Regions from separate parts of the Enterobacter sp. 3U4 genome, predicted to be linked through region 1. Evidence: predicted binding sites of a transcription regulator. Region 1 holds the regulator's gene; each other region holds the start of a gene.
The links. Region 1 encodes CRP, which controls carbon source genes, mostly activating them, when cyclic AMP is high. Its sites were predicted from a motif close to ATGTGANNNNNNTCACAT; they were not measured.
Positions count from the first base shown of each region.

Region 2: RVY89_RS17700 (YjcB family protein) is a predicted target of CRP. The motif match lies at 1,469-1,486, and genes of this name have one in related genera.
Region 3: epd (erythrose-4-phosphate dehydrogenase) is a predicted target of CRP. The motif match lies at 2,133-2,150, and genes of this name have one in related genera.
Region 4: udp (uridine phosphorylase) is a predicted target of CRP. The motif match lies at 1,836-1,853, and genes of this name have one in related genera.

Region 1 is NZ_CP136665.1:4,528,459-4,531,624, reverse strand. It holds gene RVY89_RS21480 (phosphoribulokinase) at 1-276, shown strand, start outside; gene RVY89_RS21475 (OsmC family protein) at 372-776, opposite strand; gene crp (cAMP-activated global transcriptional regulator CRP) at 1,087-1,719, shown strand; gene RVY89_RS21465 (YccS/YhfK family putative transporter) at 1,777-3,166, shown strand, end outside.
Region 2 is NZ_CP136665.1:3,708,207-3,711,372, forward strand. It holds gene RVY89_RS17695 (EAL domain-containing protein) at 1-903, opposite strand, end outside; gene RVY89_RS17700 (YjcB family protein) at 1,548-1,829, shown strand; gene ssb1 (single-stranded DNA-binding protein SSB1) at 1,891-2,421, opposite strand; gene uvrA (excinuclease ABC subunit UvrA) at 2,672-3,166, shown strand, end outside.
Region 3 is NZ_CP136665.1:132,544-135,709, reverse strand. It holds gene pgk (phosphoglycerate kinase) at 1-869, opposite strand, end outside; gene epd (erythrose-4-phosphate dehydrogenase) at 919-1,938, opposite strand; gene tkt (transketolase) at 2,280-3,166, opposite strand, start outside.
Region 4 is NZ_CP136665.1:4,351,141-4,354,306, reverse strand. It holds gene rmuC (DNA recombination protein RmuC) at 1-810, opposite strand, end outside; gene udp (uridine phosphorylase) at 951-1,712, opposite strand; gene RVY89_RS20690 (dienelactone hydrolase family protein) at 1,968-2,774, shown strand; gene metE (5-methyltetrahydropteroyltriglutamate--homocysteine S-methyltransferase) at 2,823-3,166, opposite strand, start outside.

The DNA.
Region 1 (3,166 bases):
TCCCGCACCCATATCAACTTCCAGCGCGTGCCGACGGTGGACACCTCAAATCCGTTTGCCGCTAAAAGCATCCCGTCGCTGGATGAGAGCTTTGTGGTGATCCATTTCCGCAATCTTGAAGGCATTGATTACCCCTGGCTACTGGCGATGCTGCAGGGCTCGTTTATTTCGCACATGAATACGTTAGTCGTGCCGGGCGGAAAAATGGGGCTGGCGATGGAGCTCATCATGACGCCGCTGGTGGAGCGACTGATGGAAGGGAAGCAGATTGCGTGACGTTTGTTGCCGGATGGCGCTTCGCTTATCCGGCCTACGTTCGTGCAGTTGTAGCTTTTGTAGGCCCGGTAAGCGCAGCGCCACCGGGCTTTGTTTTAAGCCTCGATCACTTCATACGAATGCGTGATTTTTACCGCTTTCTCCAGCATTAACGCCACAGAGCAGTACTTCTCCGCAGACAGGTCCACCGCGCGCGAGACCGCCGCGTCTTTCAGTTCTTTACCGGTGACCACAAAGTGCAGGTTAATATGGGTAAACAGGCGTGGCGCCTCTTCGCGACGTTCTGAAGTGAGTTTAACCTCACAATCCGTCACGTCATGACGCCCTTTTTGTAGAATAGACACCACGTCAATGGCGCTGCATCCACCTGCCGCCATCAGCACCATTTCCATTGGGCTTGGCGCTTTATCGCCGGAGTTACCATCCATCAAAATCTGGTGTCCGGATGCGGACTCGCCCAGGAACGTTAAACCTTCAACCCATTTCACGCGCGCTTGCATATTCTTAAACTCCAACGTTGCATTTTTGGTGACAGATTACGCGTGCGTTACATTTCTCGCAATGGAAGGCGACCTGCATCATGCTGAAGCGAGACACCAGGAGACACGCGGCGAAAGCTATGCTAAAACACTCTGGATGCTACAGTAATACATTGACGTTACACATGTATGCAGAGGACATCAAACTTTACTGGCTGCGAAACGTTACGGTAGCCGACTTCCCAGGTATGGGTAAGAATTCGATTGCAACCCCAGAGTCCGGATGCATCTGATGACTCTGGTGACAGCTTATAACAGAGGATAACAGCGCATGGTGCTTGGCAAACCGCAAACAGACCCGACTCTCGAATGGTTCTTGTCTCATTGCCACATTCATAAGTACCCATCAAAGAGCACGCTGATTCACCAGGGTGAAAAAGCGGAAACGTTGTATTACATCGTTAAAGGCTCGGTGGCAGTGCTGATCAAAGATGAAGAAGGGAAAGAGATGATCCTTTCTTATCTGAACCAGGGCGATTTCATCGGTGAACTGGGCCTGTTTGAAGAGGGCCAGGAACGTAGCGCCTGGGTTCGTGCAAAGACAGCATGTGAAGTGGCTGAAATTTCTTACAAGAAGTTCCGTCAGCTGATTCAGGTTAACCCTGACATCCTGATGCGTCTTTCTTCCCAGATGGCGCGCCGTCTGCAGGTCACCTCAGAGAAAGTGGGCAACCTCGCCTTCCTGGACGTTACCGGCCGTATCGCACAGACCCTGCTGAACCTCGCGAAACAGCCAGACGCCATGACCCACCCGGACGGCATGCAAATTAAAATTACCCGTCAGGAAATTGGTCAGATCGTCGGTTGCTCCCGTGAGACTGTGGGCCGTATCCTGAAAATGCTGGAAGATCAAAACCTGATCTCCGCCCACGGTAAAACCATCGTGGTCTACGGAACGCGTTAATTCCGCTTAAACGGCGTGCCATCGCAAGGTGTCACGCCGTTTTTGTCTCTATTCCCCATGTGGCGCAGGCTGATCTATCACCCGGAAGTTAACTACGCACTGCGACAAACGCTGGTGTTGTGTCTTCCTGTGGCCATAGGCCTGATCCTCGGGCATCTTCAGCAAGGCCTGCTGTTTTCCCTCGTACCCGCCTGCTGCAACATTGCCGGTCTGGACACGCCGCATAAGCGCTTTTTCAAACGCCTGATTATCGGTGGCTGCCTGTTTGCGGGCTGTAGCCTCGCCGTACAGCTTTTACTGGCTCGTGATATCCCGCTGCCGCTGATTCTGACCGTGCTGGCAATGACGCTCGGCGTCACGGCGGAAATAAGTTCGCTGCACGCTCGCCTGCTTCCCGCGTCGCTGATTGCGGCCATCTTCACGCTAAGCCTCGCCGGGAATATGCCGGTGTGGGAGCCGCTGCTGATCTACGCCCTGGGGACATTATGGTACGGGCTGTTTAACTGGTTCTGGTTCTGGCTGTGGCGGGAACAGCCGCTGCGCGAATCCCTGAGCCTGCTCTATGTGCAGCTAGCGGAGTACTGCGAAGCCAAATACACCCTGCTGACCCAGCATACCGATCCGGAAAAATCCTTACCGCCCCTGCTGACGCGCCAGCAGAAGGTGGTGGATCTGATAAGCCAGTGCTATCAGCAGCTGCATATGCTCGCCGCCAACAAGAACCACGAGTACAAGCGGCTGCTGCGCACCTTTCAGGTCGGGCTGGATCTGCAGGAGCATATCTCCGTGAGCCTGCACCACCCGCAGGAGGTGCAAAAGCTGGTCGAGCGCAGCCACGCCGAAGCGGTGATCCGCTGGAACGCGCAGACCGTCTCCGCACGCCTGCGGGTGCTGGCCGATGATATTCTCTATCACCGCTACCCCACGCGCTTTAACATGGACAAACAGCTCGGCGCGCTGGAGAAAATCGCTCGTCAGCACCCGGATAACCCGGTCGGGCAGTTTGCCGCCTGGCACTTCAGCCGCATCGCCCGCGTGCTGCGCACCCAGCGTCCGCTTTATCCGCGCGACCTGATGGCGGATAAGCAAAAACGGCTGCCGTTATTGCCCGCGCTCAAAAGCTATCTTTCTCTTAAATCGTCCGCCCTGCGCAACGCAGCAAGGATTAGCGTGATGCTCAGTACCGCCAGCCTGATGGGCATGGCGCTGCATCTGCCGAAACCGTACTGGATCTTAATGACCGTGCTGTTTGTCACCCAGAACGGCTACGGCGCCACGCGGGTGCGTATTCTGCACCGGGCGGGAGGAACGATGGCCGGGCTGATCATCGCGGGCGTGACGCTGCACTTCCACGTGCCGGAAGGCTATACCCTGGCTGGCATGCTGGCGATTACGCTGGTGAGCTACCTGATTATCCGCAAAAACTACGGCTGGGCGATGGTGGGCT
Region 2 (3,166 bases), 820 kb from region 1:
GCCGACACACCGGTTGTTCTTGATATCAATAATCGGCTGATAGTGCACGCAAAGCTGTCGTTTGTTCAGCGCCCGGTGCAGTAAGCGCCCCGGCGAATTAAGCTCACGATGGGTACGGGACCATACCAGCAAAATAATAATGCTGCAGATCATGCCCAGCGGTAGCGTCAACGTCGTCTGGTGATAAAGCGTTTCATAAAAGCGTTTATTCGATGTCGACACAATGGCCGCAATCGGTCTTTTGGAGGATGTTACGATCGTATAAAAGCGGTTATCTTTTTGAAATACCGATTCCTTATCTCGAATCATCGAATTTAATAAAGAAACATTGGCTTTCTGGCTGACGGAAAAGAAAGCGTTGGTTACCGTGTCGTACACTCCCCACGACAGAGAATGATCCGCGGACATGACTTCGCTGTATGAAAGTGGATTGACGACCACCACATAATTTCCACGCTGCATATACGTCATTTTATAGCCAGTATAAAATGGGGTATCGCGATAATAATAGATAGCGACGTCAGGTTTACGCGTGTAATTAGCGGCAGGAATGGCGTAGGGCTGATCCGGTGTAAAAACAGTCGAACAAAGAAAATTCTGACCTTCAGCGTAAATTAAATCGGCGACAAACAGGCGGCCACGAACAACGTTCAGCATATATTGACGGTGTCCTGGCGTACAAAGCCCACCCTGATATTTTTCAGCCTCGTCCCGGGCCAGGTCAACCTGTTGAATAACCAGCTCTGTTTTGTCTAAAGCCAGTTCAGCAAATGTGCGTAGCTGGGCGCTTGTTTCAGACACGGCGCGTAGCTGGGCAAACCATAGCGCAAGCATCACAGGCAGCATAACTACCATGATGATCCCTACCACCCTGAGCATTTTGCGCCGCGCGCTACGATTCATTTCCCGCCCTATATCCCTGCATGTTGTACGCCTGTAGTAATGAAGGCCGGATGCTTTGTTAAACAGGTGATTACGTTGCATGAATCATGCGAAGTTAGCAACTGACTTTTAGTATTAAAAATCTTAAATTCCGTTATGACGATAATATTTTCCCGTAAGTTAAACTGTAAGTATTCGTTCCGTTTCAATTAAGGAAAATAATTATCCAGCCCGCCGGGGCAGGCGGGAAGATAACACAACAGACGATCGTTGATTAAGCCAAATGTCTGACAGCATGAAAAAAGTACAACTTCATCATGACGTTTTATGCTATTTGCTCTGGGGAACTGTGTTCGTTGATTTATAAATAATCAGTCTTCACCACAGTATTTTGAGTGTTGGCGGAGAATAACGCCCTTCTTATAAATACCGAATTTGCGGTATCCCCACTGCCCGATGGGCGTTTCCGGCGCGTTGTGGGTTCACCTCCTCATGCGCCGAGGCTGGTCCTGCCTACAGAATCGCTTTTCCTGAGGAATAAAATCCTCTTTTTTGATCGCACAGGCACTGGCGAATAAATCAACAAATGTGATATAGTTCACACATATTTTGTAACGAGAAACACCGTTTCATTCAGTTCGTCTGTTTTGTAGAGGATGGGTTTTATGGCAACCATTACTACCAGCATGGTTCTCCTGCGCTGGCCTTTGTTGAGTGCGGTACTGATGTTTTTAGCCAGTACGCTGAACATTCAGTTTCGTAAATCTGACTATGCGGGTCTTGCTGTCATCAGCACCCTGCTGGGGCTGGGTGCAGCCTGCTGGTTTGCAACGGGTCTGCTTGGCATAACCCTGCTGGATATCGCCGCCGTCTGGGAAAATATTAAAGTGGTGATGGTTGAGGCGATGAGCCACACGCCACCCGACTGGCCGATGGTGATTACCTGATCCCTTACGGAATAAAAAACCCAGACGATGGTCTGGGTTTTTTGTTTTAAGTACTCGGAAATCAGAACGGAATGTCGTCGTCGAAATCCATTGGCGGTTCGTTAGACGGCGCGGGAGCAGACTGCTGCTGCGGACGAGACTGTGCGCCGCCGCTGAACTGGTTACCGCCCTGCGGCTGCTGAGGCTGACCCCAACCGCCCTGCTGCTGGTTCTGACCGCCACCCGCCGGTGCGCCACCGCCCTGACGGCCACCCAGCATCTGCATGGTGCCGCCGACGTTGACTACTACTTCAGTCGTGTACTTCTCAGCACCGGACTGATCGGTCCATTTGCGGGTACGCAGCTGGCCTTCGATATACACCTGAGAACCTTTACGCAGATACTCACCGGCCACTTCTGCCAGTTTGCCAAACAGCACAACGCGGTGCCATTCGGTCTGCTCTTTCATCTCACCGGTCGCTTTATCACGCCAGGATTCGGAAGTAGCCAGCGTAATGTTGGCAACTGCGCCACCACTCGGCATGTAGCGTACTTCCGGGTCCTGGCCCAGATTACCGACGAGAATCACCTTGTTTACGCCTCTGCTGGCCATGTTCGTGTCTCCTGAATACGTTTCTTAATAGTGTAAACGCGCGAGTGTACCATTTCCATGCTGCACTTTGATAGTTGCGTAGCACGTTCCAGAGTTCTCCCGCAACTCGACATTGTTACACAGCGAATCAGAAAATGCATTCCAATACTGTATATTCAAACAGGTCAAATTGTGTCATAATTAGCCGTTTCTGACAGCCGTTTGTCCTTCAAACAAACCAGGCAATCCGTGTTCCAACCGGGAAAGGTGAATGGATAAGATCGAAGTTCGGGGCGCCCGCACCCACAATCTCAAGAATATCAACCTGATAATCCCTCGCGACAAGCTCATTGTCGTGACCGGGCTTTCGGGGTCTGGCAAATCCTCACTGGCTTTCGACACCCTGTATGCCGAAGGACAGCGTCGTTACGTTGAATCACTCTCTGCGTACGCGCGTCAGTTCTTGTCGCTGATGGAAAAACCGGATGTCGACCACATTGAAGGGTTGTCCCCTGCTATCTCTATTGAGCAGAAATCTACCTCGCATAACCCGCGCTCAACGGTCGGTACCATTACCGAAATTCATGACTACCTGCGTCTGCTGTATGCCCGCGTGGGTGAGCCGCGCTGCCCGGACCACGACGTCCCGCTGGCGGCCCAGACCGTAAGCCAGATGGTGGATAACGTCCTGTCGCAGCCGGAAGGCAAGCGCCTGATGCTGCTGGCGCCGATCATCAAAGAGCGTAAGGGTGAGCACACCAAAACG
Region 3 (3,166 bases), 410 kb from region 1:
GAAACGTCGCCCAGATCCAGAATTTGCTCTTCGTCTTTGATGTCGTTTACAGACTTCAGAGTCGCGGTTGCGGTTTCGGAGAACTCGGTCGCGACGCGAACGTCAGTTGGAACAGGGATATCGCAGGTGCTCAGCAGGCGTTTGGCTTCGTCAACCAGGTCTGCTTCGTACAGGGATTTGCCCACGTTGTGGCCCTGAGCGGCAACGAAGGTGTTCGCGATACCACCACCAACGATCAGCTGGTCAGCGATTTTAGACAGGGAATCCAGAACGGTCAGCTTGGTAGAAACTTTAGAACCACCAACGATAGCTACCATTGGACGAGCTGGTTCTTTCAGTGCTTTACCCAGCGCTTCCAGTTCGTCAGCCAGCAGAGGACCGGCACACGCTACGTCTGCGAATTTACCGATACCGTGAGTTGACGCCTGCGCACGGTGAGCCGTACCGAATGCATCCATCACGAATACGTCACACAGTGCAGCGTATTTTTTGGACAGAGTTTCGTCGTCTTTCTTCTCGCCTTTGTTGAAGCGAACGTTTTCCAGAACAACCAGTTCACCGGCTGCAACGTCAACGCCGTCCAGGTAATCTTTCACCAGGCGAACCGGGTTGGACAGTTTGTCTTTCAGGTAATTAACCACTGGCAGCAGAGAGAACTCTTCGTTGTACTCGCCTTCAGTTGGACGACCCAGGTGGGAGGTGACCATCACTTTAGCGCCCTGCTTCAGAGCCAGTTCGATGGTTGGCAGAGATGCACGGATACGCGCGTCGCTGGTCACTTTGCCATCTTTAACCGGTACGTTCAGATCGGCACGGATGAAAACGCGTTTACCAGCCAGATCCAGATCGGTCATCTTAATTACAGACATGGTGAATCCTCTCGTTGATTCTTAAAGTTTTGCAGACGCACGATGCGTCTTACCTGAAACCTTGAGCGGCCATTGCTAACGTGGTGTCGAGCATTCGGTTAGCAAAGCCCCATTCGTTATCACACCAGACCAGCGTCTTGATAAGGTGTGCACCACTAACCCTCGTTTGCGTGCCATCGACGATGGCGCTGTGCGGGTCGTGGTTAAAATCTACTGAGACCAACGGTAATTCCGTATAGTCAACTATACCATGAAATGCCCCCTGTGCCGCTTTTTGCAGCAACAGGTTGACTTCACAGGCTTTTACCGGTTTTTTCACCGTCACGCTAAGGTCGATTGCGGTGACGTTAATCGTCGGGACACGCACGGCAATCGCTTCAAACCGGTCATTAAACTGCGGAAAAATTCGGGTGATCCCTGCCGCCAGTTTCGTATCCACCGGAATGATTGACTGGCTCGCCGCGCGAGTGCGTCGTAAATCCGGATGGTAGGCGTCGATAACCTGCTGATCGTGCATGGCGGAATGAATCGTGGTCACGGTGCCGGATTCAATGCCATACGCATCGTCTAACAGTTTGATGACCGGAATAATGCAGTTGGTGGTACAGGAGGCGTTGGAAACAATGCGATGTTCGGCCTGCAGCTCATGCTGGTTGACGCCAAACACGACTGTCGCGTCGAGATCGTTACTGCCGGGATGAGAAAACAGGACTTTTTTCGCGCCTGCAGTCAGATGCGCTTCGCCGTGTTCGCGGTTGCCATACACACCGGTACAGTCAAGCACCACATCCACACCCAGTTCACGCCAGGGTAGCCCGGAGATGCTGTTCTCATGCAGCACACGAATAGCGTCGTCACCCACAAAAAGCAGATCTCTTTCCTGGCGCACATCCCAGGCAAAGCGTCCGTGGCTGGTGTCATATTTCAATAAATGCGCCATGCCCGTAGCATCCGCCAGTTCATTGATTGCAACCACGGTTATTTCCGCCCGACGTCCGGATTCATACAAAGCACGAACCACGTTACGTCCGATGCGACCGAAGCCATTAATCGCTACGCGTACGGTCATAGATCTCCTGCAAAGCAATCCCTGAGTTTGAGGTGGCTGAAAGAGTAATCCAGCTACGCCCGAAGGGGAATCCTTGCTATCACAAACTGCGATTGATTGGTCAATTGTCGAACATTTAATCGACTGAAACGCTTCAGCAAGAATAAGCGAATCAGGGAATAAAAGGAATGTCTGTCCAGATGAATAAGCGAGCTATATGACTTGCGTCACATTTTAGGTGGAATAATTTACGGCGGGGTAAAAGCAAAACGGTAACCGAGAGGTTACCGTTTTTAGTGTTTGCACCCTCTCCCTGTGGGAGAGGGTCGGGGTGAGGGCATCAGCCCGCACCGCCCAAACGATTACAGCAGCTCTTTCGCTTTCGCGACAACGTTCTCAACGGTGAAGCCAAACTCTTCGAACAGCAGCTCTGCCGGAGCAGACTCACCGAAGGTGGTCATACCGACGATAGCGCCGTTCAGGCCCACGTATTTGAACCAGTAGTCAGCGATACCCGCTTCCACTGCCACGCGAGCGGAAACCGCTTTAGGCAGAACGGATTCACGGTAAGCGGCATCCTGCTTATCGAACGCATCGGTAGACGGCATGGAGACCACGCGCGCCTTCACGCCTTCGGCAGTCAGTTTTTCCCATGCAGCTACAGCCAGCTCAACTTCAGAACCGGTAGCGATGAAGATCAGCTCAGGCTGGCCCGCGCAATCTTTCAGCACGTAACCACCGCGAGCGATGTTTGCCAGTTGCTCAGGGGTACGCTCCTGCTGTGCCAGGTTCTGACGGGAGAGGATCAGCGCGGTAGGACCGTCCTGACGCTCAACGCCGTATTTCCACGCTACCGCGGATTCAACCTGGTCACACGGACGCCATGTGCTCATGTTCGGGGTCACGCGCAGGGAAGCCACCTGCTCTACCGGCTGGTGAGTCGGGCCATCTTCGCCCAGACCGATGGAGTCGTGGGTGTAGACCATCACCTGACGCTGTTTCATCAGCGCGGCCATACGCACGGCGTTACGTGCATATTCAACGAACATCAGGAAGGTAGAGGTGTACGGCAGGAAACCACCGTGCAGGGAGATACCGTTGGCAATCGCAGTCATACCGAATTCACGTACACCATAATGGATGTAGTTACCGGCAGTATCTTCGTTGATTGGCTTAGAACCGGACCACAGGGTCAGGTTAGATGGTGCCAGGTCAGCGGAGCCGCCGAGGAATTCAGGCAGCAGAGGAC
Region 4 (3,166 bases), 180 kb from region 1:
CGCGTTGAAGTAACGTTCATACGCTACCAGGGTCATCTTGGCGTCAATCACCACATCTTTACCCTGCGGCAGCCGCACAATCACATCCGGCTGCATGCGGGAGCGGGCATCATTTTCGATACTCACCTGCGTTTCGTATTCATACCCTTCCCGCAGACCAGAGGCTTCCAGTACGCGGGTCAACACTACTTCTCCCCAGTTGCCCTGGGTTTTGTTATCCCCTTTAAGCGCGCGGGTCAGGTTGACCGCTTCCTGCGCCATCTGGGCATTTAGCTGCTGAAGATTGCGAATCTCATGCGCCAGGGTATGCCGCTCACGGGCTTCCTGACCAAAACTGTCCTGCACCTGACGACGAAAACCGTCCAGCTGCTCGCGCAGCGGCGTTAGCAGGCTGTTCAGGCTCTGGCGGTTTTGTTCGTCAACGCGTCGGTTGCTGTGCTCAAAAATGCGGTTCGCGAGGTTTTCAAACTGTTCACTGAGGCGCTGCTCGCTGTTGATCATCTGGCGGATTTTATCTTCCGCATGCAGCTGAGTGGATTCCAGGCGGGTGGTCACTTCACGGAGATCGGCTTCCAGCGACGTATTGATATCACGCAGGTTGCGCATCTCGTTGTTGAGCAGTTCACACTCGTCACGCCAGTGTTCACTCAGTGCAAGCTGCTGCCTGGCCGCGCTTAAATCGGCGACGATCTCTTCGCGTTCAGCCAGCTGATCGGCCTTCTGCTGCGCATGCTGATAGCTGGACATCAGCCAGCCTATCGCCACGCCCGCCAGCGCAATCACCGCATAAATCAGGATTGAGATATCCACAATGCCCCCTGCATCAACGTATTACCCGCACAAAATAGAATTGTGCTGTATAAACGTCCAGTTTGAAAGGGTTTTCCTGCGAGGCGCTACGCAAAATATAAAGGCCGAACGTGTCGGCCTTTGATTTAGAAAGGAGAGGACTAGATCAGGCGACGCGCGGCTTCAACCACGATTTTCACCGCATGGCTTTCGGTCTGCTTCATGGTTTCAGCGTTCGGGATCTCCTGCTGGGTACGGTTGACGATTACGCCCGCCACCATACCGGCACGCAGACCCTGGCTTGCGCACATGGTCAGCAGCGTGGCGGATTCCATCTCATAGTTCATTACGCCCATCGACTGCCACTCTTCCATTGAGCCTTTGAAGCGGCTAACTACGCGGCCAGAGAAGGTGTCGTAACGCTCCTGGCCCGGGTAGAAGGTATCGGAAGAGGCGGTTACGCCCACGTGAGTGGTCGCGCCCACGGATTTAGCGGCTTCAACCAGCGCGGTGGTGCATTCGAAATCAGCCACTGCCGGGAATTCCATCGGTGCAAAGTGCAGGCTTGCACCGTCCAGACGTACAGATGCGGTCGTAACCAGCACGTCGCCGACGTTAATGTGCGGCTGGATAGCGCCAGTGGTGCCGATACGCAGGAAAGTACGGATGCCCAGCTGTGCCAGCTCTTCAACAGCAATTGATGTAGACGGACCACCGATACCGGTAGAGCACACGATCACCGCTTTGCCATCCAGCTCAGCGCGCCAGGTGGTGAACTCACGATGGGCAGCCAGCTTGACCGGCTTATCCATCAGCGCGGCGATCTTTTCCACACGCTCAGGATCGCCAGGGACGATAGCGAGCGTAGCCCCTTGTAAATCGTTTTTAGTGAGGCCGAGATGAAAAACATCAGACTTAGACATAGGTGACTCCTCTGTGGGTCGGTTAGTCAGAAGAAGTAAAACGGTACTTTACAGAAGCAGTAAGCATAATTTCGTGACGCATCTCACCATGAATGAAAATGATTGCATTGATTTTCCATCAAAAAGTGATTTACATCACATTAACAAGTTATATCGTCAGGTGCTGCACAAAAGATAGACCGTTTAAGGCACTGTGAGTTGTTAACCTGGTGTCTATATTTACCTTTGCGCTAACTGATTGGTACGGAGAATGCCATGACTGAAAAAACCGGTTTTGCACCTGCTGCGGCCCCACATGCTTCAACCATCGTGTCGACGCCAGAAGCGGCAATTACCGCGGGCGAGACCTCCATTCCCTCGCAGGGGGAGAATATGCCTGCTTATCACGCCCGGCCAAAATCGGCAGACGGCCCGCTGCCCATCGTGATTGTGATTCAGGAGATATTTGGTGTTCACGAACACATTCGCGACCTCTGCCGCCGGCTGGCGCTGGAAGGGTATCTGGCCGTTGCGCCAGAGCTCTACTTCCGTCAGGGCGATCCGAACGACTACAGCGATATTCCCACCTTGCTCAGCAACCTGGTCAGCAAAGTCCCGGACGCGCAGGTGCTGGCCGATCTCGACCACGTCGCGAGCTGGGCGGCGCGCAACGGCGGGGATCCGCATCGTCTGCTGGTCACCGGTTTCTGCTGGGGCGGACGCATTAGCTGGCTGTATGCGGCGCATAACCCGCAGCTCAAAGCCGCTGTCGCCTGGTACGGAAAACTGGTAGGTGAAAAAACGCTGAATTCACCGAAACATCCGGTTGATATCGCCACCGAGTTGAATGCCCCCGTGTTAGGGCTTTACGGCGGTCAGGACACCGGTATTTCGCTGGATTCGGTAGAGACCATGCGCCATGCGCTCCGTGCGGCAAATGCGAAGGCGGAGATTGTGGTCTACCCGGATGCCGGGCATGCGTTTAACGCCGATTATCGTCCGAGCTATCACGCGGAATCGGCCAAAGACGGCTGGCAGAGGATGCTGGGGTGGTTTAGCCAGTACGGCAGTAAGAAAGCGTAATAACAAAAAAGCCCGGTGGCGGCTACGCCTTACCGGGCCATCCAGCACCTACGCCTGACGCAAATTCTGCGCCGCTTTTACCATGTTGGCGAGCGCGGCGCGCGTCTCCGGCCAGCCGCGGGTTTTCAGGCCGCAGTCCGGGTTCACCCACAGACGTTCCGCCGGAATGCGCTGGGCCGCTTTTTTCAACAGGGCTTCAATCCACTCCACGCTCGGCACGTTCGGGGAGTGAATGTCGTACACGCCCGGCCCGATTTCATTCGGGTAGTCGAACTCTTCAAACGACTCCAGCAGCTCCATGTCTGAGCGCGATGTCTCGATGGTGATTACGTCGGCGTCCAGCGCGGCAATCGAATCCATGATGTCGTTAAATTCGCAGTAACACATGTGGG